3 regions of the Pantoea vagans genome follow, and region 1 is predicted to be linked to each of the others. Evidence: predicted binding sites of a transcription regulator. Region 1 holds the regulator's gene; each other region holds the start of a gene.
What was found. Region 1 encodes PurR, which represses purine synthesis genes. Its sites were predicted from a motif close to CANGCAAACGTTTGCNTG; they were not measured.
Positions count from the first base shown of each region.

Region 1 (10,117 bases):
AAACAGGTTCTGTAAACCCGCCGCTTTACCTGTGGCCTGAGGGAAGGGGGCCAAAGCACTGGCAACCACTATCGGGTAAATCGCGCCATTCGCCAGTGCCATGCCGCAGAAAGGCAACAATAATGCCACCAATGATGGCGCAGGCAGCATGGCGACCACAAACAGACTGAGGATGCTCAGGCTATAAACCACCAGCAGCCATGGAAGAAGCTGCGCACCCTGATAACGATTGAGCAGCGCGCGGCAGCCGAAGCCACCAATCAGAAAAGCAATGGTCTGTGGGATATAGCTCAAGCCAATGTCTGCGGGTGTTAACCCTGCTGAGGCGAGAATAAAAGGTGAACCGGTTAGCCACGCGAAAAAACTGGCAGAACAGGCTGAGTAAATCAGCACGTTGCCACTGTATACGCGGGTCTTCAGCAGCGTGAGCCAGCCAGGTTGCGCAACCTTTGCAGCCTGACCCTTTTTGCGGGCAGTCAGTTGCAGGGTGCCAATGAGCAGCAAAACGGTGATCGCTGTGAGCGCGATAAAAATACTGCGCCAATGGAAGTGTCCCATTAGCCAGGCACCCAGCAATGGGGCTAAAGCTGGCGAAAGCGCGACCAGAGGCATGATGGTGGCAAACACTTTGTTGGCTTGTGCTTTCGGGTAGCGATCCACCACCAGTGCCTGCCAGCTCACGGCCGCCGCACAGACGCCCACAGCCTGTACGAAACGCAATGCCAGCATCAGGTTGACGTCTGTTACCCACAACATGCCAAGGCAGCCCAAGGCGAAAAGCGTCAATCCTGCCAACAGAATCGGTTTACGACCAAAGCGATCCGACAAGGGGCCCCAAAACACCTGCGCACAGGCAAATCCACCGAGAAACAGGCTAAGGCTGGCGCTGATCGTACCCGGAGCCGTGGCAAAATCGCGTTGCATGTCACCAAAAGCGGGCAGATACATATCCGTGGCGAGAAAGCCGAGCATACTCAGCAAGGCAAGGTAGGGCAGAAATCCTTTTGAAGACAACATAGTGATTCTCATTGGCAGATTGAACGCCGGGGAGTGTAAAAGAGTGCGTTGCGGTTTGTGAAACGCTAATATTTGCAACCTGCTGTTAAAAATTTTGAAGGCAAATACATGTGGTCTGAGTATGCACTGGAAGTAGTAGATGCGGTGGCGCGCAGCGGCAGTTTCAGCGCGGCAGCGCAAGAGTTGCATCGTGTGCCTTCTGCCGTCAGCTATACCGTCAGGCAGCTGGAAACCTGGTTAGCGGTTCCGTTGTTTGAACGCCAGCATCGTGAAGTCGTCTTAACACCAGCTGGAGAGCACTTTGTCCGTGAAGGGCGATCTGTTATCAAAAAAATGCTTGCAACGCGCAGGCAGTGCCAACAGTTGGCGAACGGCTGGCGCGGACAGTTGAGCATCGCGGTGGACTGCATCGTCAAACCCCAGCGCACCCGACAACTGGTGAAAGATTTTTACCGTCATTTCCCGGATATGGAGCTGATTATCAGCTACGAAGTGTTCAACGGTGTCTGGGATGCGCTGGCCGACGGGCGTGTTGATGTCGCTATTGGCGCAACGCAGGCGGTTCCGGTTGGCGGGCGTTTCGCCTTTCAGGATATGGGGGCCTTAAACTGGCGTTGCGTTGTCAGTCCCGATCATCCGTTGGTCAACAATACAGAATTAAATGATGAAATATTGCGTGCCTGGCCATCGCTGGTGCTGGAAGATACGTCTCGCGCATTACCCAGACGTATGACCTGGACCCTGGACAATCAGCGGCGTTTGGTGGTGCCGGAGTGGGAAACCGGAATGGATTGTTTGCAGGCGGGATTGTGTGTCGGCATGGTGCCAGGGCATTTAGCGCGGCCACTGTTGGATCAAGGCACGCTGGTGGAATTGCCACTGCCGCAGCCGTTTCCTGACAGCCCTTGCTGTGTCAGTTGGTCAGAGCAGCGAGCATCACCCGCGTTGGATTGGCTTCTGGCTTATCTGGGTGATGCAGAGACGCTGAACCACGAATGGCTCAGCGAAACGCGAGGTTAGCGGCGATAGTCGCGGAATGGGCCATCGGCAACGGAGCGGCGCTCAATCAAGGTCGGTTGAACCTCAATCGTTTGTGGCTCTTCACGCTTGCTGGTGATGCGATCCAGCAACATTTCGAGCGCTTTCTCACCCAACTCAGCCTTCGGTTGGTGCACGGTGGTGAGCGCTGGTGTGAAAAAGCGCGCGTTGCGCACGTTATCGTACCCGATCACGGAAATATCTTGCGGGACGCGCAAGCCCATCTCATCGGCTGCGCAAATCGCACCCATTGCCATGATATCGCCACCACAGAATACGGCAGTTGGACGCTGTTTCTGATTCAAGATTTGTTGCATCGCCTGATAGCCTGAATCGGGTTCAAAATCACCCTGCACAATCCACTCTGGCCGCACCGTGACCCCGGCTTCATTCATTGCCTGCAAGAAGCCAGCGTGGCGTCCACCGCCCGTGTTGCGTTCAAGTTGTCCCGGGATCGCGCCAATATCGCGGTGACCACGTTCGATCAAATAGCGCCCAGCCAAATAACCGCCATGGAAAGCATTGTCCTGCACGGTATCGGTAAAGTCACCGCGCGAAGCACCCCAGTCCATCACCACCATCGGGATATTGCGATTCTCCTCCAGCATTTGCAGCAGGTCATCTGGGTATTCGGAGCACATGACCAACAGACCATCGACGCGCTTCTGCGCCATCATCGAGAGATAAGCACGCTGCTTTTGCAGGTCGTTGTGCGCATTGCCAAGGATTAATGTGTAGCCGCGCTCGAAGCAGTGATTCTCAACCGCTTCAATGATCTCAGCAAAGTAGGGAGCTTCACTTGAAGTCGCCAGCAATCCCAATGTCTTGGTGTGATTGACCTTCAAACTGCGCGCAACGGCGCTGGGGGAATAGTGCAATTCTTTAATTGCTTCCCAAACGGCGTTACGCGTCTCTTCTGCGACAAAACGCGTTTTGTTGATGACATGCGAAACCGTGGTGGTGGAGACACCCGCGCGTTTTGCTACATCTTTAATTGTGGCCATGAAAAAGGTACTCCCCGGCTTATCGCAACGTACTGATAAGTATATTGTTAAACGTTTGCGTCTGCGAAGGGTTTTGCACCCGAAAATTTGGGTCAACGCTGCCTGTTCAGGCAGGAAAAATCGCTTCAGCAGGCTGTAAATACAGCATGCGCAAAATGGGTTGCGCAACGAAAGGCGGCGATTCTAGCAAGCTGGCGCGGATAACACGAGATTTTTGCCTGACGCTGTGCGAAAATTGTTTTAACCCTAATAAAAGTGTGACTAAGGAGTAGTGATGAGTACAGATCTGAAGCTGGCCCTGATGACCACGGTTGGCGCACTGTTAATGATTATTGCGTTCAGCTTTACGGCCATCCTGCATTAAACAAAAGCGTATAAAAAAAGCCGGTGCTGTGAAAGCATCCGGCTTTTTTTATACGTTGCGCAACGACTAACGAATGGTTTTCGGCGTCATCATGCGGCGTGCACCAACATAATGCTTCTCCCAGTAATCCTCACCCAACGCACTAATCTGAATGTCTTTACCGGTCCGCGGTGACTGAATAAATTTACCGTTACCAAGGTAGACACCTACGTGATCGGCAGTGCCACGATTATTAATACGGAAGAAGACTAAATCGCCTTTTTCGAGCATCTGACGCTTAATCGGCGCGGCATCATGCAAGTGATACATCTCATTCGCAGTGCGCGGGAATTTGTATTTGACTAAATCTTTGTAGGCGTACCACACCAGACCACTGCAGTCGAAACCTGTATTCGGCGAGGTGCCACCCCACTGATAAGGTTTGCCCAACTGGCCCATCAATTTGGTCATCGCTGTTTCACGCGCCTTTTGATAACGCTGGCGGTGTGATTTGCTCATGCGAATGCCGGTCAGCTCCAGCGCTTCATCATCGACTTCACGCGTTTTTTTGGCTAAGCGTTGATGGCCATATTTCTTTGCTGGCGATTTCAGCAGGGATTTCTTACGGGTGGTTTTGTGCAGCGCGGTTTCTGTCTTGCTTTGCTTCTTCAGCTTGAGTTTTTGCACCGTAGTAGACAGGCGAGACTTTTTAGCCGTGGTTTTCACCGGACGTCGCTTGCGGCGCTCATCTTCGCGCGCGCTTTTTTTCTCAGCATTATGCAAACTGGCGTTAACAGGCGCATGCGGTGAAGCAGAGGCCACATTAACGAACAGTTGGGCGAAAGCCAGTATGATAAGCGTAATCAGTAAACGCATAGTCCGGTTACAGGTTAAGCAGTCTGATAAAAAAACAGGCCGCGGCTACGTAAGAGAAATCTGATCAACGATCAGCGCCGAAGTGATTCTAATCCACTTTTTTTCCAAAAGGTAAGGCCTTTTTCTATTAATCTGTTACACGGCTTATTCTGTCGCCTTAATGAGCAATTTCAGCTGGTTAACGCAGCGAAACTATTGCTAATTATTAATTTGTTCATGCCTTTTAATGATATGAAATTGTTATTGAAGTTGGCGGGACTTAACAAACATGGCGATTCGCAGGTCGCGAACGCAAAATCCCGTTTTCAGTGCAGGCCTGAAGTCGCTACAATAAACAAACACGAAGTGATGCTTTAAGGAAGGCAATAATGAGTACTGTTGAAAAAATTCAGCGCCAGATCGCAGAAAACCCAATCCTGCTGTACATGAAAGGTTCCCCGAAACTGCCTAGCTGCGGTTTCTCTGCGCAAGCTGTGCAGGCACTCTCGGCCTGTGGTGAGCGCTTCGCCTACGTCGATATTCTGCAGAACCCGGATATCCGTGCCGAATTGCCAAAAATCGCTAACTGGCCAACCTTCCCGCAGCTGTGGGTGGATGGTGAGCTGGTCGGCGGTTGCGACATCATCGTCGAGATGTTCCAGCGTGGCGAACTCCAGCCGCTGCTGAAAGAAACCGCTGAGAAGTATAAAGAAGCGGAATAAGTGAAAAGGCCGACAAATGTCGGCCTTTTCTTTGGCTGCTGATCAGGCCGATGCGTCGTCTTCTGGCTGCTCATCATTAAACGCCAGCGGCCAGCCGCCCAAACGTTTCCAACGATTCACCAGTTCACAAAACAGCGTTGCTGTTTGCTCGGTGTCGTACAGTGCGGAGTGGGCCTGTGTGCTATCGAAATCCATCCCCGCAGCCTTACAGGCTTTAGCCAGAACGGTCTGACCCAACACTAAACCACTCAACGCTGCCGTATCAAAAGTGGCAAACGGATGGAAGGGATTGCGCTTCAGGCTGGCGCGCTCGGCAGCGGCCATCACGAAGTTGAGATCGAAAGTGGCGTTGTGCGCCACAATAATGGCACGATTACAGCCGTGATCTTTGGTGCCTTTACGCACCATTTTAAATATCGCATGCAGCGCTTCATATTCACTCACCGCACCGCGTAATGGATTGGTCGGGTCAATGCCGGTAAAGGCCAGTGCTGCCGGATTGAGAATCGCGCCTTCGAACGGCTCCACGTGAAAATGCAGGGTTTCATCACGGTGTAACCAGCCATCTTCATCCATCTTGAGCGTGGTGGCTGCAATCTCTAGCAGCGCATCGGTTTGTGCGTTAAAACCCGCGGTTTCGACATCAATTACCACAGGATAAAAACCACGGAAACGTTGATGGAGAGCGTTTAAGGCGTTCGAATCAGACATCAGGATCTCATAGCTGGAAATGGGGCAGCGCGCATTATGGCAAAAAATACAGCGGGGTGCAGCAGGAGAGGGAGGTCAGCCCGCAAATTAGCAGGCTGACAAACGGGACTAGTGACCGAGGCCGTGACCGGCATGTTTGTTTTCGATCAGCTCGATTTTGTAGCCATCGGGATCTTCAACAAACGCAATAATGGTGGTGCCACCTTTGACCGGGCCCGCTTCACGGGTGACGTTACCGCCCACGCTGCGAATGCGCTCGCAGGTTTCCGCCACGTTATCTACGCCCAGTGCAATATGACCATAGGCATTGCCCAGATCGTATTTATCCACGCCCCAGTTGTACGTCAGCTCAATCACCGCGCCTTCACTCTCTTCGGTGTAGCCAACAAATGCCAGGGTGTATTTGTATTCGGTGTTTTCGCTCTGGCGCAGCACGCGCATGCCCAGCACGCGGGTGTAGAAATCGATTGAGCGTTGCAGATCGCCAACACGTAACATGGTGTGAAGTAAACGCATAACATCCTCTTTTTAAAAGTCATCAGGGAATGACAAAGACTATCAAGTATAGCCAGTTAACGCCCTGAAGAAACAGCACTGCCGCACATCCGGTGCGGCAGCTTGATTCTTACAGGGTTGGATAATCAGTGTAGCCTTCTGCGCCGCCACCGTAGAAACTTTCCGGACGCTGCGGATTCAGCGGGGCGTCTTGTTGCAGGCGAGCCACCAAATCAGGGTTAGCGATAAAGTCGCGACCAAAGGCCACGGCATCGATCAGGCCGCGAGCAATCAGGTCATCCGCTTTCTCAACGGTATACGCACCGGCACCAATGATCACGCCTGGGAAGATCGCGCGCACTTTCTCACGGAAGGCGTCGCTGTAGGGCTGACCACCGGCCCAGTCTGGCTCAGAAAGGTGCAAATACGCGAGGCCGCGTTTACCCAGTTCGGCGATATACCACAGCGCCGCTTCTTCTTCATCCGGGCCATTTTCCAGATTCTGGAACGCGCCAATCGGTGACACGCGAATACCGATACGATCGGCAGACCAGTTGGCAATTGCCGCATCGACCACTTCTAAGGCGAAACGGCCACGCTTCTCGATGGAACCGCCATATTCATCGGTGCGCTGGTTAGAACCTGGCGCCAGGAACTGGTGCATCAAATAACCGTGCGCAGAGTGCAGCTCCAGCAAATCGAAGTCGGCTTCACGCGCGTTGGACGCAGCCTGGCCAAAGTCTTTTACGATCTGCTGAATTTCCGCCACGCTCAGTTCACGCGGCAGGGAAGTATCTTCACGATAGACGCTACCATCTGCGGCGCGCAGTGAGGTGCGGGTACCGGCTGCCAGTGCGGAAGGGGCAACCGGTGCTTTGCCTTCTGGTTGAACGCTGTTATGCGAAATACGTCCGGTGTGCCACAGCTGAACGGCACTGTGACCATGGGCAGCATGAATGCTCTCGTTGACCACTTTCCACGCGGCAATTTGTTGTTGCGTATGCAGACCTGGTGCGCCTGCGTAGCCTTTCGCCTGGAAAGAAATCTGCGTGGCTTCGGTGATGATTAAACCGGCGCTGGCACGCTGCTGGTAGTACTCAGCCATCAGCGGGGTCGGAATATCGCCCGGCTCAATGCTGCGCAGACGCGTCAGCGGGGCCATAAATACGCGGTTAGGTACGGTAATCGCACCTACTTTAAGCGGGGAGAACAGCTGTTTACTCGCCATGATGACTCCTGTAAGTAGACCGGTCGTCTAGAAACTACGGTTTTTAAAAATCAGTAGCCAGTTAGCCACTGTTCGATGGTTTCGAGTGCCAGGCTAATCGGGCCTGGCTCACGGGAAATTTTGCTCTGTAGACTGGCACCGAGCCACAGCAAATAGCAACGTTGCGCCAGTTGCTGCGGCGTTTGCCCGAAAGGTAGAGCCTGTTCAGCTGCGACTTCGGTCAAACAGCGCGCATAAGCCGCAATCATCGCGGTTGCGCCATGTTGCAGCGCATCACGCATCGGCTCAGAGAGGTCGCACACTTCTGCTGATAACTTCACGCCAAGGCAGCCGACGATATGGCCCTGTTCGACGAACAAGGTTTCGCCATAGCGGAAGTGATTGAGCAGTCGTTCACGCGCGGGGATACCGGGCTGATTCAGTTGCTGCTCAACCTGCTGCAGATAGTTAACGAAATAGCGCTCCAGCAGCGCGACACCGAAAGCTTCTTTTGAGCGGAAGTAGTGATAAAACGATCCTTTCGGCACTTCCGCCAGCGCCAGCATCTCGCTCAGGCCCATTCCGGTAAAACCGCGTTGCAGGCAAACCTGCTCGCCAGTAGCGAGCAGATGTTCACGGGTTTCGTTGCGTTGCACAGTCTTGTTCATGGGCAGCAGGTTATTAGACCGGTCGGTCTAATGCAAACCTTATCCAACATGTTGGCACGATCTGATCATATCCAACTGCGGTTGATACTCGCTTGTCTGGACGTTGAACATGCCTAAAACCGTATGGAAAAGATTATCTTGCGACACTTTTTCACTCGCAGCCTGCTGGCGTAAACATGACTCATCAATATGATAGGCCGCGGCGTAACCCGGTGACATCCACATCAGCAAGGGAATGTGCGTCTGTTGTGAAGGAGCAAACAGATAAGGTGCGCCGTGCAGATACATGCCGTGCTCGCCAAGGGATTCACCGTGATCGGAGAGATACACCAACGCCACGTTGAAGCGATCGCTTAAGGCTTTGAGTTTATCAATCGTGCGACTCACCATATCGTCGGTGTACAGCAGCGAATTGTCATAGGTGTTGACCAGCGCCTGATGATCGCAATCCTGAATCTGATTACTGTCGCAGGTTGGTGTGAAACGTCGGAATGCCGCTGGATAGCGCTGGAAATAGGCCGGACCATGGCTGCCCATCTGATGCAACACAATGATGCCGTCGTTATGCAGGCTGTCTACGTAATTATCGAAACGGTGCAGCAGCACATCATCCAGGCAGAAACCGTCGTGGCAATATTGCGGCAATTTCCACTGTGTCATATCGGTGTGCGGGACGCGGTCGCAGGCACCTTTACAGCCACCGTCGTTTTCACGCCACAGCACGCTGACACCCGCGTGGGCAAGGATATCCAGCACGCCTTCCTGATGATGCGCCAGATTGGCATCGTAGTGTTCGCGCGGCATATTTGAGAACATGCAAGGCACTGAAATCGCGGTCTCGGTACCGCAGGAGCTGGCATCAGGATAGTAGATAACCTGCTGTTTTTTCAGTTCTGGGTTGGTTTCGCGCGCGTAGCCGCCCAGTGAGAAATTCTCTGCACGGCCGGTTTCGCCCACCACCAACACCACCAGCGTTTTCTTCTGGGCTTGTGCGATCAGCGGGCCTTTCTTCGCATCCTGGCCCAATTTCACCAGTGCCTGGCTGCCTTGCAGATAGCGCTGGTCGACGTAGTGACCGGTGCCGCTGACAATGTTAGCCGGGGTGATCATTTTCACCAGCCCTTTATTGTTGCGGATCAGTGAGGCGTAGTCTTTATAGAACAGCACCGCCATCAACAGGATAAGCAAGATGGCGCCCAGCGCACCCGCAAGACGTTGCAACAGGCTCCACCACCAGCGCTGTCCCGTTTTAATCCGCACCAGACAGATCGCCGCGACGGGCACGAGTCCCATCAACACCATCCACACCACATAACTGCTGCTGATCAGGGCCCCGGCCTCTTGTGCATCGGACTCAAACACGTTTTCAATCATGTTGGTGTCGATCACCGTGCCGAAGTTGTGCATGAAGTAATTGGCCGCAGCACTGACCAGCACTAAAGCGATCAGTAATGGCTTGCGAACATAGGGCCACGCCAGCAACGAGAATATTAAATAGAAAGCAGATGCCAGCACCACGGGAATACTGGCCGCGAACAGATAATCATGCAGGCGATCATAAGGGATGATCTCCCAGGCCCGCAGCAGAAACAGGGCGTTGAGAACGAAAGTAAAGAACAGGGCGGCAATCAGATTAAAGCGACTGGCATGGCACTGTGGCTTGTTCGGGAATTTCATGAAAACTCAATAGCAAAATGGAATGTGACAATCGTATGAATTCAATATGAGGAAAACCTTAACGTTCACTAAACACTACTGATCTAAAGGTTTACGTGCAGCGATCATTGGTAAATATCCATTACCGCCAGAGGATTCGATTGAAATGTCGACAAATGGCGTTTGCACTTTGCACAATGTGACTAAGCTGTTATCAATAAGGCGTGTGTGGTTAACACTGGAGTAGATGTGGCCGAGCAATTAGAGTTCTTTCCGGTTCCCAGCCCCTGCCGCGGAATTTGCCAAAGCGATGCGCGGGGCTATTGCCGCGGTTGCCTGCGTAGCCGTGAGGAGCGTTTTAACTGGATGAAGTTCACGGATGCTGAGAAACGCGATGTGTT
Region 1 covers NZ_CP011427.1:2,206,621-2,216,737, reverse strand. The annotation lists gene punC (purine nucleoside transporter PunC) at 1-1,017, opposite strand, end outside; gene punR (DNA-binding transcriptional activator PunR) at 1,126-2,037, shown strand; gene purR (HTH-type transcriptional repressor PurR) at 2,034-3,059, opposite strand; gene LK04_RS20550 (YnhF family membrane protein) at 3,334-3,423, shown strand; gene LK04_RS10280 (C40 family peptidase) at 3,490-4,278, opposite strand; gene LK04_RS10275 (Grx4 family monothiol glutaredoxin) at 4,644-4,979, shown strand; gene rnt (ribonuclease T) at 5,022-5,690, opposite strand; gene gloA (lactoylglutathione lyase) at 5,799-6,206, opposite strand; gene LK04_RS10260 (alkene reductase) at 6,316-7,413, opposite strand; gene LK04_RS10255 (TetR/AcrR family transcriptional regulator) at 7,464-8,060, opposite strand; gene eptA (phosphoethanolamine transferase EptA) at 8,100-9,737, opposite strand; gene LK04_RS10245 (DUF1289 domain-containing protein) at 9,966-10,117, shown strand, end outside.

Region 2 (10,117 bases), 1.6 Mb from region 1:
AGCATCGTGTTTGAAATCAATGACTACTTCCTGAAAACCATCCAGGAGTATTACCCGGATGACTGGGATCTGATGGCGCGTATCTCGATTATTGATGAGAACAACGGCCGTAAGATCCGCATGGCCTGGCTGGCGGTGGTGGTGAGCCACAAAGTGAATGGCGTGTCAGAGTTGCACTCCAATCTGATGGTGCAGTCACTGTTTGCCGATTTTGCGCGCCTGTTCCCCGGGCGTTTCTGCAATAAAACCAACGGTGTAACGCCACGACGCTGGCTGGCCTTGGCTAACCCGGCGCTGTCGGAGGTGCTGGATGACACCATCGGTCGCAACTGGCGTACCGATCTCAGCCAACTCAGCGAACTGACCCCGCACGTTGATTACCCGGCATTTATTGAGCAGATTAGTGATGCCAAGTTCGCCAACAAAAAGCGGTTAGCGGATTGGGTAGCGAAGAACATGGATATTGTGCTGGATCCGCACGCTTTGTTTGACGTGCAGATCAAACGTATTCACGAATACAAACGTCAACTGCTTAACGTGTTGCACGTTATCACTCGTTACAACCGTATCAAGGCCGATCCCACCGCAGACTGGGTGCCACGCGTCAATATCTTTGCCGGCAAAGCGGCTTCCGCCTATTACGTAGCGAAGCACATCATTCATCTGATCAACGATGTCGCCAATGTGATCAACAACGATCCTCAGGTAAAGAACAAGCTGAAAGTGGTGTTTATTCCCAATTACAGCGTGAGCCTGGCGCAGATCATTATTCCGGCGGCGGATCTCTCTGAACAGATCTCCACGGCAGGTACGGAAGCTTCCGGCACCAGTAATATGAAGTTCGCGCTCAATGGCGCATTAACCATTGGTACGCTGGATGGTGCTAACGTCGAGATGCGCGAGCACGTGGGTGCGGAGAATATCTTTATCTTTGGCAACACCACGCCGCAGGTTGAGAAACTGCGTCAGGATGGCTACAACCCGCGTAAGTACTACGAGGAAGATGCCGAACTGCATCAGGCACTGACACAAATCGCCAGCGGCGTGTTCAGTCCTGGGGATTTAGGGCGCTATCGCAATCTGTTTGATGCGCTGGTGAACTTCGGTGACCACTATCAATTGTTGGCCGATTACCGCAGCTATGTGGATACTCAGGATAAGGTGGACAAGCTTTATCGTCAGCCAGATGAGTGGCAGCGGTGTGCGGCGTTGAACATCGCTAATATGGGGTACTTCTCAGCGGACAGAACGATTCAGGAATACGCTGATGAGATTTGGCATATTTCGCCGGTGAGGTTGTAAGGAGCACATTCTGTAGCGGCGCAATTCATTGCGCGTCCCTTTGTAAGAATACGCGCGATAAATCGCGCCGCTACGGTTGATGCGTGCTCTATTTCAATGTGATGCTTTTCACAATGGCATCAGCATCGCTCTGCGCCTGCTGCTGATTGTCTGCTGGCAGGGTGATCTGCAGGGTCAGCAGTTTGCCATCCACTTTTGCCAGAATCACGGAAGACCATGAGGTCTGATTGTTGGCAGAAATCACCGTATCCAACTGCTGAGCTGGCTGGTCTTTCAGCGTAATGGCTTTGTTAGACACCACTTGCAGCTGCGGGTCGCGATTGCGTTGCTGCTGCTCCAGGCGCTGAGAGAGTGCATCCAGCGCTTCGTTGGTGGGATCGCCGGCAATCACGATAATCGCGCGCTGGCCGGTTTCATCGGCGTAAACGTGCATATTAGTGGATTCCGAGCCGAGTTTGCCGCTCTTATCAGACATGCCCGCAGGCAGATTGAAGCTTAGCTTGCCGTCCATCAGGTTGACGGTCTGAGCGGACTGACTGGCGCTGGCACCGTTACTGCCTGCTGCCGCATCATCTTTCTTCTGGTCACAGGCCGCGAGACCCAACACCAACAGACCAATACCCGCATATTTCACTAAATTACGCATTCTTTTCCCTTTATTGATTCCAGTCTGGTGCTTTCCATCCGCTATAAAAACGGAATCGGCGGTTAAAAGCAACCGCCGTACTGTCAGGAAATCTTAGCGCGCTGCGGCGTTTCGTCTATGTGCAATTAGCCGAAATTCATCTGGCGCTGTGCAGAACGTTCAGCCAGGCGTTTCAACATGCTGTTAAGCAGTACACCGTACGCGGGCAGGAAGAAAATCATGCAGATCAGCACTTTGAAGCTGTAATCCACCATGGCAATCTCCACCCAGTGGGCTGCCATAAACGGGTCTGGACTCTTATAAAAAGCGATGAAGAAGAAGGCCAGCGTATCGCTGATATTACCGAGGAACATGGCGGCTGCCGGGGCGATCCACCACTGGGGTAAACGACGCAAACGGTTAAAAACGTGGACATCCAGAATCTGACCCAGCGCATAAGCCATAAAGCTGGCGCTGGCGATACGGGCGACAAACAGGTTCACCTGTTCCAGTGAAGCCCAACCCTGCCATTCTCCCTGATAAAACACACAGGAGACCACATAGGAGATAAACAGTGCCGGGATCATCACCGCCAGAATAATGCGACGGGCTAAAGGCGCGCCAAAAATGCGCACGGTGAGGTCGGTAGCGAGGAAAATAAACGGAAAGCTAAACGCGCCCCAGGTGGTGTGGAAGCCGAAAATCGAGACCGGCAGCTGTACCAGGTAGTTACTGGAGGTGATCACCAGCAGATGGAATAGCGATAGCCAAAACAGCGCATGCATGCGCTGACGTGCAGAAATATCAATCATTGTGAGCCTTTTTAATGTAGGGGTGAGGGAACCCATAGAGCCGAGCTGTACAGCCATAAAATGAAAACGGCGGCATCTTAGCGCGTTGCGCAATTTAAGCAATGGTTAATTTTAACGCAATCGTTATCGCCTTGCGCTGGAGATTGAGCGCGCTAGAATGAGCGCCCACCACGAACAAAGACAGAGAATCATGAGCGATCCCTTTTCTGCGCCGGACCACACGCTTGATGCTTTGGGGTTACGCTGCCCTGAGCCGGTGATGATGGTGCGCAAAACCGTACGCACCATGCAGGCGGGTGAAACCCTGCTGATCATCGCTGACGATCCCGCTACCACACGCGATATACCGGGATTTTGCCGCTTTATGGAACACCAGTTGCTGGCACAGCAAACGGAAACGCTGCCGTACCAGTATCTGATTCAGAAAGGCCAGGCTTAACGCTGACGCAGCAGCCGCAGTGCGTTAGCCGTGACTAACGCCGTGGCGCCGGAGTCTGCCAGCACCGCTAACCACAAACCGGTGAAGCCGAGCAGTGTGGTGATCAGGAAAATCCCCTTCAAGCCGAGCGCAATCGCAATGTTCTGACGAATAATGGCGCGCGTGCGGCGTGCCAGTAATACCGTGCGCGGTAACAACGTCAGACGGTTTTGTGTTAAGGCGGCATCGGCGGCTTCCAGTGCCACATCGGTGCCGCTGCCCATCGCGATGCCCAACGTTGCCGCTTTCATCGCGGGTGCGTCGTTAATGCCATCGCCGACCATCGCCAATGACTGCGCTTCACCTAACTTGCGTACCGCCTCGACTTTATCGGCGGGCAGCAGCCCAGCGCGATAATCGATGCTGAGTTCAGCCGCAATCGCCGCCGCGGCTCGCGGGTTATCGCCGGTCAGCATCAGGCTTTTGATACCTAACGCTTTCAACTGCGACACTGCCGTCATCGCCTCTTCTCGCAGTTGATCCTGCAAGGCCAATGCGCCGAGCACTGTCTGTTCTTGCAACAGCACCACCACCGTCTGGCCTTGCGCTTCTCGTTGCGCAATCAGTTGTTGCTGATCGTCAGTGAGAACATTGACATCGCGCGGGGCCAGAAGCTGATAACTCACTCCATCAACCCGGGCGCGGATACCGCTTCCGGCCAATGCTTGTTGATGTTGTGCTTGCGGTAACGCCAGTTGGCGACGTACGGCTTCACGCACAATCGCCAGCGCCAAAGGATGGCTGGAGCCTTGTTCAACGGCAGCCGCCAGGCTGAGCAGCGCGTTCTCTTGCTGTGTGCCGAAGACATCTATCTGTGTGACCTGGGGTTTGCCTGCAGTTAAGGTGCCGGTTTTATCGAAGGCCATGGTCTGGATGCGGCTCAGTCGCTCCAGTGCCGCACCGCCCTTAATCAGCGCACCCTGTCGTGCCGCGGCGGCTAAACCAGAGGTGATCGCCGCCGGTGTTGAAATCACCAGGGCACAGGGGCAGCCAATCAGTAGCAACGTCAAACCTTTATAAATCCACGGCAGCCATGCAGCACCCGCCACCAATGGCGGCAAAAGCATCACCATGAGTGCCAGCAGCATAATGGCGGGGGTATAAATGCGGCTGAAGCGATCGATAAAGCGTTCAACCGGGGCGCGATGGGTTTCGGCCTCTTCAATCAGTTGCAGAATGCGGTCAATGGCACTTTGGCCCGGCTGGGAGATGACTTTCAGGGTCACCAGACGATCTACGCTGGTGGCACCAGCCATCACCGTTTCACCAGGCTGGCGCACAACTGGCACAGATTCACCAGTTAGCGCGCTTTCGTCAAAGCTGGCGCTGAGGTTCAGTAGCTCAGCATCGGCCGGTAAACGCCCACCAGCGGCGACTTCAATCTTGTCGCCGGGGTGTAAGTCTTCCAGCGCCACCTGCTCACGCTGCGCGCCATTCACACGGGTGGCGGTAGCAGGGCGCAGGGCCATCAAGGCGGTTACGCCCCGACGCGCACGGGTGGCGGCATAAGATTCCAGACGTTCACCCAGTTGGAACAGCATCAGCACCATGGCCGCTTCAGCGTGGGCGCCGATCAACAGTGCACCGGCGGCAGCGAGGGTCATCAGGGTTTCGATGCTAAAGGGCGAGCCACCGCGCAGCAGTTTCCAGGCGCTGCGGGCAATCGGTGCCAGGCCAATCAGCGTGGTCACCACGAACAGGCGATCGCCCCATAGCGGTGAAATCTGGCTGAGCAGCCAACTGGCCAGCATCAGCAGCGCCAGCACGACGAGGGCAGCATTTTCGCGCCAGCGGTTAGGTGCAGCGGTCTGCGCTTGCGGATCGTTTGAAGTGAGCGTAAAGCCGACATTTTTCACGGCTTGCTCTACGGCTGAGCGAATATCCTGGTCGGCACCCACGACCAGTTTTTCACTGGCGAAAATAACGCGGGCTGCGCTGACCTGCGGGATCTGTTGTACCGCGCTTTCAATTTTGCGCGCACAGCTGGGGCAATCCATGCCGGCGATTTGCCAGCGGAACTGATGGGAAGAGGAGCCGGGCCTGTCGCTTTCGGCGTCGCTTTCACCGCCAGGGCTGGCGCTGTCGTTGTCGCAGCAGCCGCAACCATTTTCCGGTGTGGCGGGCAGGGCGGCAGAGATTTTCAGCGTGGTGGGCGATGCGCTGCGAATGGCGCACAGCGGTTGAGGCTTGCTATGGGATTTCCCACAGCGGCAAGAATGAGTATGTGCGTGCATGTGACCTCCGGTATCAGGTGCGGGCCACTGCCCGCAACCTGAATGCTACACTTTGGAGTCCACTCCAGAGTCAAGCGTTAAAGGTCATTATTTCTTCAGTAGAGCCACAGTGAGCGCACAATCATAAAGTGACCGGCAAAGTAGCAGGCGGCCACAATGGCGCTATCAGCACTGAAACGGCGGCGATAATGACTGATAAACCAGACAATATTGGCCAACAGCAATAGTCCTGCACCCACTAGCAGCGAAAAGCTGAAGTCAGTCGGGCGGAAGAAGTAGTTTTCCGCTGCCATCCAGTTCATCACCAGCGTCATGCCAATCAGCGTACAGATCGGCCAACGCAAATCTTCGAGTTTTGACCAGATGATGCCCATCACCACGGCACCTATCACCAGCAGGGTCACCGGGATCGGCCAGAAGAAGCTCATGGTCATGTGGGCGGCAAAGCTGATGGTATACAGCAGGTGTGACAGGAAGAATGCGCCCAGCGCATAGAGCATTTGCTGACGTGGCAATAACGTCAGCGCATCGCCAACCAATGTGGCAACCAGCCCAGCGAGGATCAAATAGTCGGTGGTGTTGAGCGTTGGTGCCTGCCAGGCCCAAGCCACCAACAGCAGTAAGGTGACGGGTTTGAACAGCCAGCGCTGCCATTGCGGGCCACGGTACGAAGCATCAACGTAGAGCCAACCGGAAAAAAGTACGGCAAGAAAAGACCAAAGCATGTTTTCTCCCTTTTCTGAACACGCAGCTCAGAGTATTGAATTTTCCCAAAATCGCGATCCCAGTGTAAGTTACCGGCGGCGAATGTGACAATCGGTCAACTCTGGTTGTATGCTTTGTCGTCTTTATTTGTTCTATTATCAACGCAAAGCACGAGAGAAAACATGAGCAAACCACCGCTACTCTTTTTTATCGTTCTGGCGATTATTGCCGTTTTGGCGACCCGTCAGTTTATCAAGCAACGCCGTGAAACTGCGGTCAATGACGCTTCCCCGGTTCGTTCTCTCAGCGTGGAAGTCAAAACCAAACGTGAGTATCCGTCGCCCAATCGCCGTTCACGCCAGCGTGAAGAGATTGTGGCTGAAGACATGAAGTATGAAGCCCTGTTTCATCCGCTGAATGGTGCAAGTGACATCAAAGTGGTGGTCAGCGCCAACGATTATCATCAAATCGATAAGGGTGCGAAGGGGGAGTTGAAGATGAAGGGCAGTCGCTTTGTCAGCTTTACCCCCGCGCAATAAAATCGGCCGCGATGGCGGCCGATTTCTCTACATCTTTGGATAATGCTTCTTCTGCCACGCCAGCAGTTCAAACACGCCGAAAAAGAAAATCTTCGCCTGCGTTGCGCCACTGAGCTTCGGTGCTTCTTTAGGCTGGGTCGCGCGCAGTAATACCAGCTGCAAGCCATGCATAATCACCATGAAGAACAAGGCAACATGGACAAAGTAACGCAGCGGCGTCGGGAAAGGGTGCACCAGATTCAACAGTAAAAAAGCCCAGACGCAAATCATCAGTAAACGTCCCAGATTAAGCCACATCGTGCGTCTCCTGTTGGCGTTGATAAAGGCGATAGGCGACCTGTCCGGCAATCTTCTCGCGGTATAAATCCCAGTTGGCGGGTGCCACCGGCGTGCCATGCTCGACTTCACTCTCTACGTAAATTAGCGCGTTCTCTGCCAGCCAGCCGTTTTTTTCAAGCAGCGTCAATGTTTCCAGCAATAGTCCTTTACGGAACGGCGGGTCCACAAACACCACATCAAACGGCTCGCCCGGCTGATTTAGCCACTGCAAAGTGTTGGTCTGCACCACAGTACCTTGAGTTGCACGCAGTGTTTGCAGGTTCTGCGACAGCTGTTGCGCCACCGCTCGTTCCATTTCAAGCAGCGTGGCAGAGGCGGCATAGCGTGACAGCGCTTCCAGTCCGAGCGCGCCGCTACCGGCGAAGCAGTCGAGGCAGCGTGCTTCCTGAATATCGGGGGCCAGCCAGTTGAACAGGGTTTCGCGTACGCGATCGGTGGTCGGGCGTAAGCCAGCGCTGTCAGGCACCGGTAATTTGCGACCGCGCCACTGCCCGCCGATGATGCGGATTTGGCCAGCAGCGCCACTGCTGCGGGGTGATTTACTCATTTCGCTCACAACTCGTCATAATTTGTTGCGTAGTTTAACGGGCGCAGCAAGGAGAAGAAACGTAAAAAAGGGTGCTGTGGTGCGCTGGCTGGAAAGTGTTAGACTACTGAGTTGATATGGCGCGCGTAATTGCCTGATTTTTACGCGGCTCGTGCGTCAATAATTGAATTTTTTATCCCCTGGGAACAGCGTGCAACCGGGAATAAGCCATCGAGGAGTGTGGTTACACAATGGCAAAAGAGAAAAAACGCGGCTTTTTTTCCTGGCTAGGCTTTGGCAAAGAAGAAGAGACGCAACAGCCTGCGGAAGAGCAGCAGCAATCGACCGATGTCGCGCATGAGCCCATCGCTGAAGAGAGCGCATTAGCAAGCGCCGAAGCGCAGGCCGAGGAGACGGTTGCCGTCACTGAGCAGGTTGCCGAAGCGCAGCAGGCGCCAGTGGAAGAGCCTGTTGCCGAGCCGGTTGTCGCGATTGAAGAAGCGGTGCTGCCTGAAGCGGAAGTGCAACCCGACGTTGTGCCTGTCGAAGAAGAACCGCAGGCCGAAACGCTGATTGTTGAAGCACCCGTTGAGCCTGTGATTGAACCGCAACAGCCTGTTATCGAAGCACCCGTTGAGCCGGTGATTGAACCGCAACAGCATGTTATCGAAGCGCCGGTTGAGCCGGTGATTGAACCGCAACAGCCTGTTATCGAAGCGCCGGTTGAGCCGGTGATTGAGCCGCAACAGCCCGTTATCGAAGCAACGGTTGAGCCAGAAGACGACGCGTTAAGCGACGAGGAGCTGGAAGCACTGGCATTAGCGGAAACCTATGCCGAAGATGCGGAAGCCGAAGCGCAGGATACCGTCAGCGATCTGCCGCTGGCCGCGGCGCCGATTGTCACGCAGGAGCAAGAGCGCCCAACCAAAGAAGGCTTCTTTGCCCGCCTGAAACGCAGTCTGGTGAAAACCCGTGAAAACCTGGGCTCTGGGTTTATCGGTCTGTTCCGTGGCAAAAAAATCGATGACGACCTGTTTGAAGAGCTGGAAGAACAGCTGTTGATCGCTGATGTCGGTGTGGAAACGACGCGCCGCATCATCGCCAATTTGACGCAGCAGGCGAATCGTAAGCAGCTGCGCGATGCAGAAGCCTTGTACGGCCTGCTGAAAGCCGAAATGGCCGGCATTCTGGAAAAAGTTGACGAGCCGCTGGATGTCAGTGGCAAAACGCCGTTTGTTATCCTGATGGTCGGCGTTAATGGCGTAGGTAAAACCACCACCATTGGTAAGCTGGCGCGTCAGTACCAGGCGCAAGGCAAATCAGTGATGCTGGCGGCAGGTGATACCTTCCGTGCAGCTGCTGTTGAGCAGTTGCAGGTGTGGGGTCAGCGTAACAACATTCCGGTAGTGGCACAGCACACGGGCGCGGACTCCGCCTCGGTGATTTTTGATGCCATTCAGGCCGCTAAATCACGTCAGGTGGATGTGCTGATCGCCGATACCGCAGGTCGCTTGCAGAACAAAGCGCACCTGATGGAAGAACTGAAGAAAATCACCCGCGTGATGAAGAAGTTGGATGAGGATGCGCCACACGAAGTGATGCTGACCCTCGACGCCAGCACCGGGCAAAATGCGGTAAGCCAGGCCAAACTGTTCCATGAAGCGGTGGGCTTAACCGGCATTACCCTGACCAAGCTTGACGGCACCGCGAAAGGTGGCGTGATCTTCTCGGTTGCCGATCAGTTCGGTATTCCGATTCGCTATATCGGTGTCGGGGAAGGCATCGAGGATTTACGGCCGTTCAAGGCCGAGGACTTTATTGAGGCACTGTTTGCCCGAGAGGAATGATTGGGATGATTCGCTTTGAAGAGGTCAGTAAGGCTTACCTGGGAGGACGTCAGGCGCTGCAGGGGGTGGATTTTCATCTGCGTCCCGGTGAAATGGCGTTCCTGACCGGCCATTCCGGCGCGGGGAAAAGTACCTTACTGAAGCTGATTTGTGGCATTGAGCGCCCGAGCGCCGGGCAGATCTGGTTTAGCGGCCACGATATTTCGCGTCTGCGTCACAGTGAAGTGCCTTTCCTGCGACGTCAGATCGGTATGATTTTCCAGGATCACCACTTGCTGATGGATCGTTCGGTCTATGACAACGTGGCTATCCCGCTGATTATCTCCGGTGCCAGCGGTGAGGACATTCGTCGTCGCGTGTCGGCGGCGCTGGATAAAGTTGGCCTGCTCGACAAAGCGAAAAGTTATCCGATCCAGCTCTCAGGCGGTGAACAGCAACGTGTTGGCATTGCGCGTGCGGTGGTGAATAAGCCGGCGGTTTTGCTGGCGGATGAACCGACCGGTAACCTCGACAATGCGCTGTCAGAAGACATTCTGCGACTGTTTGAAGAGTTTAACCGCGTAGGTGTCACGGTGCTGATGGCAACGCATGACACCGGGCTGATTGCACGGCGGAATTACCGCCTGATGACGCTGAATCAGGGACGTCTGCACGGAGGCCACGATGGTCAATAAACGCAATAAGCGCCCAGCAGCGCCAAAAGCGACGAA
Region 2 covers NZ_CP011427.1:3,773,792-3,783,908, reverse strand. The annotation lists gene glgP (glycogen phosphorylase) at 1-1,302, shown strand, start outside; gene LK04_RS17555 (DcrB family lipoprotein) at 1,391-1,948, opposite strand; gene LK04_RS17550 (7-cyano-7-deazaguanine/7-aminomethyl-7-deazaguanine transporter) at 2,074-2,739, opposite strand; gene tusA (sulfurtransferase TusA) at 2,930-3,178, shown strand; gene LK04_RS17540 (zinc/cadmium/mercury/lead-transporting ATPase) at 3,175-5,451, opposite strand; gene LK04_RS17535 (lysoplasmalogenase) at 5,547-6,176, opposite strand; gene LK04_RS17530 (DUF2500 domain-containing protein) at 6,339-6,695, shown strand; gene LK04_RS17525 (DUF1145 family protein) at 6,723-6,992, opposite strand; gene rsmD (16S rRNA (guanine(966)-N(2))-methyltransferase) at 6,982-7,581, opposite strand; gene ftsY (signal recognition particle-docking protein FtsY) at 7,812-9,407, shown strand; gene ftsE (cell division ATP-binding protein FtsE) at 9,413-10,081, shown strand; gene ftsX (permease-like cell division protein FtsX) at 10,071-10,117, shown strand, end outside.
Region 2: the regulator PurR is predicted to act here: its motif matches at 2,853-2,870, upstream of tusA (sulfurtransferase TusA).

Region 3 (10,117 bases), 1.6 Mb from region 1:
CACCAGCCCAAGATTTCTTCCCGCCACTAAGGGCGCATAACGGTTGGCAAACAGCCGCACCAGGCCATCGGTGACACCAATGGTCGCGGCCCGATCCGGTTGGCGACGCGCGGCAAAATGGTGCAGCACACCATAACTCCCAACGTCCTGCTGACGACGATGCGCACTTGCCAGCGTTTCCGCCAGAGACATCACATCACGCAGCCCCAGATTAAAGCCCTGGCCCGCGATAGGATGCAGCGTCTGTGCCGCATTGCCCACCAGCGCCAGACGGTGTGCCACCTGACGTTCGGCGGTTTGTAGTGCCAACGGATAGACTTCGCGCTGCCCGGTGTGGGTAAAACGCCCCAGCCGCCAGCCAAATGCCTGCTGGAGCGTGCGCAGAAAAGTAGCATCATCCCACTGTTTAATGTCTGCTTCCGCCTCAACCGGATGGCACCACACTAGCGACATACGATTGCCAGACATCGGCAGCAACGCCAGTGGGCCGTGCTGCGTAAAGCGCTCAAACGCACGCCCCTGATGCGGCAATTGCGTGGTGACATTGGCAATCACCGCCAGCTGCTGGTAATCGTCGCGCTGCCAGGTGATGCCGCAAGAGGCTGCCAGCGGCGAACGAGAACCGTCTGCCGCCACCAGTAACGCAGCTTCCAGCTGTTCGCCGCTGTTGAGCGTCACTTGCACCGACTCTGCACTGCGCGATACTGCGGTGACATAATCGGGGCAACGCACCGTCACGCCCGGCGCACTTTTCAGACGCTGAAACAGGCGCTGTCCCACATCGTATAACTCCACTACATGGCCGAGTGCCGGGAGCTGATAGTCATCCGCCTGCAACTGGACGAAGCCGGTGTGACCGCGATCGGAAACGTGAATATCGGTGATGGGCGTAGCGCAATCGGCGAGTGAACGCCACAGATCAATATCCGCCAACTGCTGGCAGGTGCCCGCTGCCAGCGCAATCGCGCGTCCATCAAAGCCGGGATGTGCACGGCTATCCGGCAGGCTGCGTTCGATCAGGGTGACGGGCAGCTGACCTTGCGTAAGGTGCGAAATCGCCAATGCGAGGGTGGCGCCGGTCATGCCGCCACCTGCAATTACAATGCTCATGCGTGACGTGCCGCCGCCATCAATGCTTCAATCGCATCGGCGTCTTTGACGACGCTGTCGGTGAGGTTTTCATTGCCGTCCGCTGTAATCACGATGTCATCTTCGATACGAATACCAATGCCGCGATATTGCGCAGGCACCTTAGCATCGGGCGCAATGTACAGACCCGGTTCAATCGTCAGCACCATGCCCGGCTCCAGAATACGGTCACGACTCGGCGTGCCGTAATGGCCAACATCATGTACATCCAGCCCCAACCAGTGGCTCAAACCGTGCATGAAGAAGGGACGATGTGCCTGCTCTTCAAACAAGGTATCGATGTTGCCTTCAAGAATGCCGAGATCAACCAGGCCGGTGATCATGATATGCACCACTTCGTCATTAACGTCGTGGATGCTAATGCCTGGACGGAACATTGACAGTGCTTTGTAGAGAGAGGCGAGCACGATGTCATAAATCTCGCGCTGTGGCTGGGTGAATTTGCCGTTCACCGGGAAGGTACGGGTGATATCACCGGCATAACCGTGAAACTCACAGCCGGCATCAATCAGCACCAGGTCACCATCCTGCATTTCACTTTCGTTCTCGGTGTAATGCAGGATGCAGCCGTTTTCACCCGAGCCGACGATGGTGTTGTAAGACGGGAAGCGCGCGCCGTGGCGATTGAATTCATGATGAATTTCGCCTTCCAGCTGATATTCGAACATACCGGGGCGGCAGGTTTGCATCGCGCGGGTATGTGCCAACGCGCTGATCTTGCCAGCGCGGCGCAGAATCTCGATCTCTTCTTCGCTTTTAAACAGGCGCATGTCGTGCACCCACGGACGCCAGTCGGTGACCGTGGCCGGTGCGCTCAGATTTTGACGGAATCCACGGCGCAGTTTTTCCAGCGCGCTGAACACCAGCTGATCAGATTCTGCATACTCACCCTGGGCGTGATAGACCACATCCAGACCATTCAGCAATTGATGCAGCTGTTCCCCGATGTCATCCCATGGCAAGGCGCGATCGACACCCAGCCTGGCGGGGGCGGCGTCTTGTCCAAGACGGCGACCAAACCAGATCTCTGCCGTCAGGTCACGCACACGGTTAAACAGCACGCTGTGATTATGCTTGTCGTCACTTTTGATCAACACCAAAAGCGCCTGCGGCTCATTGAAGCCCGTGAAATACCAGAAGTCGCTGTTTTGGCGGAAGTTATATTCGGTATCGTTGCTGCGCGTCACTTCAGGTGCAGCAAAAATCAAAGCGGCACTGCCAGGCGCCATACGGGCAATCAGCGCCTGACGACGTTGCTGGAAAGTTTCCAGTGTAATCATGTTTGCACTCCCTGTTGAAACGGGCACCTCCGCCCGCAATGACGCGCTTAGTGTAACGTAGGCTTTTTAACTTCAGGTGCGGTTGGCGTTTGCGCGCGCGCGAAGGTGTCATGGCACAACAACGCTGCCACGCGCACATACTCAATCACCTCTTCCAGTGACTGCTCCAGCTCTTCCTGATCTTCGTCTTCGTCATAACCGAGTTGCGCGATAGTGCGCAAATCGTCAATGGCTTCACCGGTCTCGCCGGTCACTTTTTCCAGCTTAGGCTGCGTCACCCCTAATCCCAGCAGGAAGTGATTCACCCAGCCCGCAAGTGCATCGGCACGGTCAAACACAGTGATGTCGTCATCTTCCGGCAGCATCAACTGGAACATAAATCCTTCGTCTTCCAGCGTACTTGCCAGGCTCTCATGCAGCGCCTGCAGAGGCTGAGACAGGCTTTGCGAAAACGCCATGCCTTCGTTGGTGAGGTCATGGACCAGGGTTTTCCAGCTGGTGTCCTGATTACCACCGCACAAAATGCCAGAGAGTAATCCGTGCATTTCGGCAGGTGTCATACCGACACCTTGCTGTGAGAGTGCCGCGGCAAGCGCGTTGTAACCAGGAGTTGCGTTCTGTAATGACATAAGCTTTGGTCGTCGTTGGCAGAATAAGTTCGTGTTATGCTACCACCAGGTGCCTCTGAGTTTCCAGAAAAGGGGTTGTAACTTATAACTCGGGTATATATAGTTGCGCACCTCCCAACCCATTGAACGGTAAGGGAGAGCGAACGAAGTAATCAGTTAGGATGGTGGCATGTCTGCACAACCGGTAGATATTCAGATTTTTGGTCGTTCATTGAGAGTGAATTGTCCGCCTGAACAGCAAGAAGCGCTGAATCTGGCAGCAGAGGATCTCAATCAACGGTTGCAAGATTTAAAAGTTCGCACTAGAGTCACCAATACAGAGCAGCTGGTGTTCATCGCCGCCTTAAACATCTGCCATGAATTGGCACAGGAAAAAGGCAAAACGCGCGACTATGCAGCAAACATGGAACAACGTATCCGCATGCTGCAGCAGACGATTGAACAAGCATTAGTTGAGCAAGGTCGCATAACTGATCGCCAGGGCCCTAAATTCGAATAACACTTCATGGTACTCGTGGTAGAGTGACGGTGAAGTCAATTTTCTCTGAGATGTTTGCAAGCGGGCCCGTCCCCTGAGCCGATATTTAATACCAACAGAATGTGACGATCCACAATTTGTGCGCATGCTCGGTCCGTCCGAGAAGCCTAATAATTGTGACGGCATGTTCACCTTGAACCATGGGTTCAAGGGTTACAGCCTGCGGCGGCATCTCGGAGATCCTCTCTTAGTTCCAACCTGTTAATTCCCGGTATGATATAGTGGCTGGCAACAGCCGACTCTGCCGGGGTTATCATGTCAGCACCCTCCCTTCTCGACCGTCAGGACATCCGTCAGCATGTGCGCCATCTGCGCCGCAATCTCACGTCTGAGCAACAGGAACACGCCGCCGATCTGCTGGCTGAGCACGCTATTAATTTCGCACCCATTGCCAACGCACAGCGCATCGCACTGTTCTTGTCTGTAGATGGCGAAATCAGCACTCGCCCACTGATTGCCAAACTCTGGCAGCAAAAAAAACAGGTTTACCTGCCAGTACTGCACCCCTTTGCGCCGGGCAATCTGTTGTTTCTGCGCTATACCCCAGATACGCCGCTCAATCCCAACAAATTACGCATTCCCGAGCCACCTCTGGATATCACCCAGATGGCCACACTTGACCAGTTAGATGTGATGCTGGTGCCGTTAGTGGCATTTGACCATCAGGGACAGCGTCTGGGGATGGGGGGCGGATTTTACGATCGCACGCTGCAAAACTGGCAGCAGCATGGTTTTTTACCGATGGGTATTGCCCACGATTGCCAGCGCGTGGAGGCATTGCCGATAGCTGCGTGGGATGTGCCGTTGCCCGCCATTTTGACACCGTCAAAATTGTGGCAGTGGGATAACGCGTAGCGGTTTGAGAGGGGCGCGCCAAGACGCGCCCGATAGCAGCAAATCAGTACAGCAGACGAGCGCGAATGGTGCCCGGAATGGCTTTCATCAGTTGCAGCGCTTTATCCGCCACATCTTCTTCCGCATCAATGTCGATAACCACATAGCCCATCAGCGGGGATGTTTGCAGATACTGGGCGGCAATGTTGATGCCCTGCTCAGCAAAGATCTGGTTAATCGCAGTCAACACACCTGGACGGTTTTCGTGGATGTGCAGTAAGCGGCTGGCGCTGGCGGCATGCATCGGCAGTGATACTTCCGGGAAGTTAACCGCAGACAGCGTAGAACCGTTGTCAGAGTACTTCGCCAGCTTGCCAGAAACTTCCAGACCGATATTTTCCTGCGCTTCCTGAGTAGAACCACCAATGTGTGGCGTCAGGATCACGTTGTCGAACTCACACAGCGGCGAGTTGAACGGATCGCTGTTGGTCGCTGGTTCAACCGGGAACACGTCGATCGCCGCGCCTGCCAGATGTTTGTTCGCCAGCGCATTACACAGCGCCGGGATATCAATCACGGTGCCGCGTGCGGCGTTGATCAGCAGTGAACCCGGCTTCATCAGCGCCAGCTCATCAGCACCGATCATATTTTGCGTGGTGTGGTTTTCTGGCACATGCAGGCTGACCACATCGCTCATATTCAGCAGGTCAGACAGATGACGCACCTGAGTCGCGTTACCCAGTGGCAGTTTAGTCTCGATATCGTAGAAGAAGACGTGCATGCCCAGGCTTTCTGCCAGCACGCCCAACTGCATACCGATATGACCGTAGCCAATGATACCCAGCTTCTTACCACGCGCTTCATAGGAGCCGTTGGCCACTTTATTCCAGATACCACGGTGCGCTTTGGCGTTGGCTTCAGGAATGCCGCGCAGCATCAGCAACATTTCACCAATCACCAGCTCAGCCACTGAACGGGTGTTAGAGAATGGCGCGTTGAATACCGGCACACCGCGTTTCGCTGCTGCACCCAGGTCAACCTGGTTGGTTCCGATACAGAAGCAACCTACAGCCACCAGCTTTTCAGCTGCCGCAAAAATCTCTTCGGTCAGTTGGGTACGGGAACGGATACCAATGAAGTGCGCATCGCGAATCGAGGACTTCAGCGACTCCGCATCCAGTGCCCCTTTATGGAATTCGATGTTGGTGTAACCTGCAGCGCGCAGATTATCCAGTGCACTCTGGTGAACGCCTTCCACCAGCAGGAACTTAATCTTGTCTTTTTCCAGTGATACCTTTGCCATTTCCCGACCCTATTCTGAATTCAATGAGGACTACCATAAGCTAGCCTTCTGCCAAAATATCAAAAATTTCGTGCGCAGCAATACAAACGATTGCCTCACCACCAGCATGCGCCCACGCTCAGGCAGCACAATGCCGTACAAAATCGTGACATGCGTGTTCCGTGAAGTACGAACCCGCGATTGATGAATCTTTTGTGACATAAGTCACCAAATTTCACCCTGGCGAGAAAAGATGTTTTGCGAATGGAAATAACCGGCGCGGGCTGCGCGCCGGACAGATCAATTAGTGATGGTTTTCACGCCATCTGCGGTGCCGATCAGCGCAACATCGGCCCCACGCGCGGCAAACAGGCCAACCGTCACCACGCCAGGCAGCGCATTGATGGTTTTTTCCAATGCAATCGGGTCAAGAATACGCAGATTATGCACGTCGAGAATAATGTTGCCGTTATCAGTGACCACGTTTTGGCGATACTCTGGCAAGCCACCCAGCTTCACCAGTTCACGTGCCACAAACGAACGCGCCATCGGGATCACTTCCACCGGTAACGGGAAATGACCCAGCACATCGACTTCTTTGGAGGCATCTGCGATGCAGACGAATTTCTTCGCCACCGCCGCCACGATTTTCTCGCGGGTCAGCGCGGCACCGCCGCCTTTGATCATCTGCATCTGTGGATTGATTTCATCAGCACCATCGACATAAACCGACAGCTCATCCACCTCATTGAGGTCAAAGATATGGATGCCTAACGCTTTGAGTTTTTCGGTCGAGGCTTCCGAGCTGGAAACCGCGCCTTCAATTTGATCCTTCATGGTGCCGAGCGCATCAATGAAATGCGCCGCAGTAGAACCGGTGCCAACGCCCACAATTGTGCCTGGCTCAACGTACTGCAACGCTGCCCAACCTACTGCTTTTTTCAGTTCATCCTGGGTCATGATATGTTTAAAACCTGTGCGACATCGAAGTGCGCGTAGTATAAAACAAGGCGTCGTAAAATTGCGCGGCTGTTGATGCATCGATTTAATCCTTTGGAAGCCAGCCCGCAAAAAACCACCGCAGCACAATATTACCGTTTTGTGGCATAGTACTTTCCATCCTGAACGAGAGAGAAAAAAATGAAACGCCCGGATTATCGAACGCTTCAGGCGCTGGATGCTGTGATTCGCGAGCGCGGCTTTGAGCGCGCCGCCCAAAAACTCTGCATCACGCAGTCCGCGGTGTCTCAGCGCATTAAACAGTTAGAGAATTTATTTGGTCAGCCGCTGCTGGTGCGCACCGTGCCGCCGCGTCCGACAGAACAAGGGCAGAAACTGCTGGCGTTATTGCATCAGGTTGAGCTGCTGGAAGAGGAGTGGCTGGGTGATGACAACAGCGGCGGCACGCCATTGTTGCTGTCACTAGCGGTCAACGCCGACAGTCTGGCCACCTGGCTGCTGCCCGCGCTGAAAGATGTGCTGGCTGATTCGCCAGTGCGCCTGAACTTGCAGGTAGAAGACGAAACCCGCACTCAGGAACGTCTGCGTCGCGGTGAAGTGGTGGGTGCAGTGAGTATCCAGCCACAGCCGCTGCCAAGCTGCCTGGTGGATCAGTTAGGTGCGCTGGATTATCTGTTCTGTGCTTCGCCCGACTTCGCCGCACGTTACTTCCCCAATGGTGTGACGCGTTCTGCTTTGCTGAAAGCCCCAGCGGTGGCGTTTGACCACCTTGATGATATGCATCAGGCGTTTTTACAGCAGAACTTTGACCTGTCGCCCGGCAGCGTGCCGTGCCACATTGTTAACTCGTCAGAAGCCTTTGTGCAGTTGGCGCGTCAGGGTTCGGTGTGCTGTATGATTCCGCACCTGCAGATTGAACGCGAACTGGCACAAGGGGATTTGGTGGATTTGACGCCAGGCCTGTATCAGCGCCGTATGCTTTACTGGCACCGCTTCGCGCCGGAGAGCCGATTGATGCGCAGCGTGACCGACGCATTGATCGCGCATGGTCATCGCGTGTTGCGTCAGGATGATGTGACGGCGTAAAAAAGGTCGCCATAAATGGCGACCTTACACCGATCGTGCGTGGTTTGCACCTTAATGCGCACCGGGTCACATCAAGGCGTATTCGGCTTGATCTCGAACACCACATCCACCTGGTCATCGAAGTGAATGCTCTGCTGTTCATAGGTTTGCTGCGCGGTGGTATCCGCTGGTGCCGCAGCGGCTTTGTACATGCGCGCCATTGGCATCGGCTGATAGTTGGCCACGTGGTAACGGATGCTGTACACCGAACCTAACTTGGCGTTAAAGCCTTCAGCTAAAGCATTTGCTTGCTGCGTTGCATTGGCAATTGCTGCTTTACGTGCCTGCTCTTTGTAGTTATCCGCATTCGCCACGCCCAACTCGACGGAACGGATTTCGTTCAGGCCGGACTTCAACGCACCATCCAGCAACTCATTCAGTTTATCCAACTGGCGCAGTGTCACCTGCACCTGACGCACCGCGCGATAGCCTTTCAGTACCGACTTACCCTCTTTGGTGTAATCATACTCCGGTTGCGTGCTCAGGTTTGCCGCATCAATATCTTTCTTCTCGATACCGTTCTTTTGCAGGAAATCGAAATATTGCGCCACGCGGTCATCCGCTTGCTTTTTCGCATCGGCCGCGTCTTTCGACGAAACATTCACCACGATTGAGAGCGTCGCGATATCTGGACGGGCGTCTACGCTGGCCTGTCCTGAAGTCACAACATGTGGGCCATTCGGGACTTCACCCGCCTGTACCATGGCGGACAGAGCGCCCGTGCTCATTAAGGCGGCCAGCGCCAGTGCTTTCAGTTTCACGAAAGTCCTCCTTGAGGGTTCAATTTGCAGGTCGCCACTATGGCTAAACCTAAAACACATTACTATGCGTGATGGTCTGAGTTTGAAATCACCAAAAAGTTCGGATTAAGGGATGTTTTAACGTATCCGCGATCGCAAAACGATGCTGACAGATTCGCTCAAAGCACGCCTTGATGTTTCTATTAAAGAAACAATTCTAGCCTCTGGGAGAGTTGTAAATGACAGAACAGCCACTTAGCCAAACCGCTGTGGGCGTCCGCGCAGGGCGCACACGTTTCCTGATGCTCGCCCTGGTGTTTATCAACATCATCATCAACTACATGGATCGCACCAATCTTTCGGTGGCAGCCACGCAAATGGCTGGCGAACTGCGTTTCACGCCGATGGAGATGGGATTGATCTTCTCCGCATTTGGCTGGATCTACGCCGCGCTGCAAATTCCCGGCGGCTTTCTGATTGACCGACTCGGTGCCCGTCTGGTGTATGGCGTGGGGCTGTTTGCCTGGTCGTTGATCACCGCTTTACACGCGTTGGCCAGCAGTTTTGGTGCGCTGTTTGGCCTGCGGCTGGGTGTTGGTGCCTTTGAAGCCCCGGTCATGCCCGCCAACAACCGGGTAATCTCCAGCTGGTTCCCCGAGCAGGAGCGCGCCAGCGCCATCGGCATTTATTCGTCTGCTCAGTTTGTCGGTCTCGCCTGTATGACCCCGCTGCTGTTTCATGTGCAGGATGCATGGGGCTGGCGTGGCCTGTTTTTAATCACCGGCATCGCCGGAATGATCTGGGCGCTGGTGTGGTATCTGTTGTATCGCGAACCGCATGAACACAAAGGCGTGTCTGAGGCCGAACTGAATTATCTAACCAGCAACGGTGCCCTGCTGAAAAACCATCAACAGCCCAAGGCCCGCTGGCGCGACCTGGCGCAGATGTTCCGCAGCCGCAAACTGGTGGGGATCTACATCGGCCAGTTCACCATCTCCGCCACCTTTTGGTTCTTCCTGACCTGGTTCCCCACTTACCTGGTGGAATATCGCCATATGGGCTTTATCAAAAGCGGCTATGTCGCCTCGGTGCCCTACTTCGCGGCATTCTGTGGCGTGTTGCTGGCGGGATTTGCCTCCGACCGCATGATCCGACGCGGCGTGTCAGCCAGCGTGGCACGCAAACTGCCGGTGATCCTCGGCCTGTTCCTGACGCTGTTTATCCTCGGCGCAAATTACACTGACGACGCCACGCTGATCATCCTGTTTATGTCGCTGGCATTCTTTGGCAACGGGCTGGCGACCATTACCTGGGTGTTTGTCACCGCACTGGCGCCACGTCATTTGATTGGCCTCGCCGGTGGCGTATTCAACTTTACCGGCGCGCTCTCCGCGATTGTGGTGCCCATCGCGATTGGTGCCTTAATCGATGGCGACAACTTCGCCCCGGCCCTCGGCTTTATCGCCGTACTGGCGGCGATTGGCATCTGCAGTTATCTGTTTATCGTTGGGAAAATTGAGCATGTCAGCGCGCGCTGAGCAAAATCTTCGCCAGCGCCTGCAACTGCTTCAAGCGCTGCT
Region 3 covers NZ_CP011427.1:636,136-646,252, reverse strand. The annotation lists gene ubiH (2-octaprenyl-6-methoxyphenyl hydroxylase) at 1-1,110, opposite strand, end outside; gene pepP (Xaa-Pro aminopeptidase) at 1,107-2,429, opposite strand; gene LK04_RS02950 (YecA family protein) at 2,477-3,058, opposite strand; gene zapA (cell division protein ZapA) at 3,228-3,557, shown strand; RNA gene ssrS (6S RNA) at 3,597-3,780, shown strand; gene LK04_RS02935 (5-formyltetrahydrofolate cyclo-ligase) at 3,852-4,451, shown strand; gene serA (phosphoglycerate dehydrogenase) at 4,495-5,733, opposite strand; gene rpiA (ribose-5-phosphate isomerase RpiA) at 6,013-6,672, opposite strand; gene LK04_RS02920 (LysR family transcriptional regulator ArgP) at 6,853-7,758, shown strand; gene LK04_RS02915 (oxidative stress defense protein) at 7,830-8,558, opposite strand; gene LK04_RS02910 (MFS transporter) at 8,777-10,075, shown strand; gene LK04_RS02905 (IclR family transcriptional regulator domain-containing protein) at 10,062-10,117, opposite strand, start outside.
Region 3: the regulator PurR is predicted to act here: its motif matches at 5,813-5,830, upstream of serA (phosphoglycerate dehydrogenase).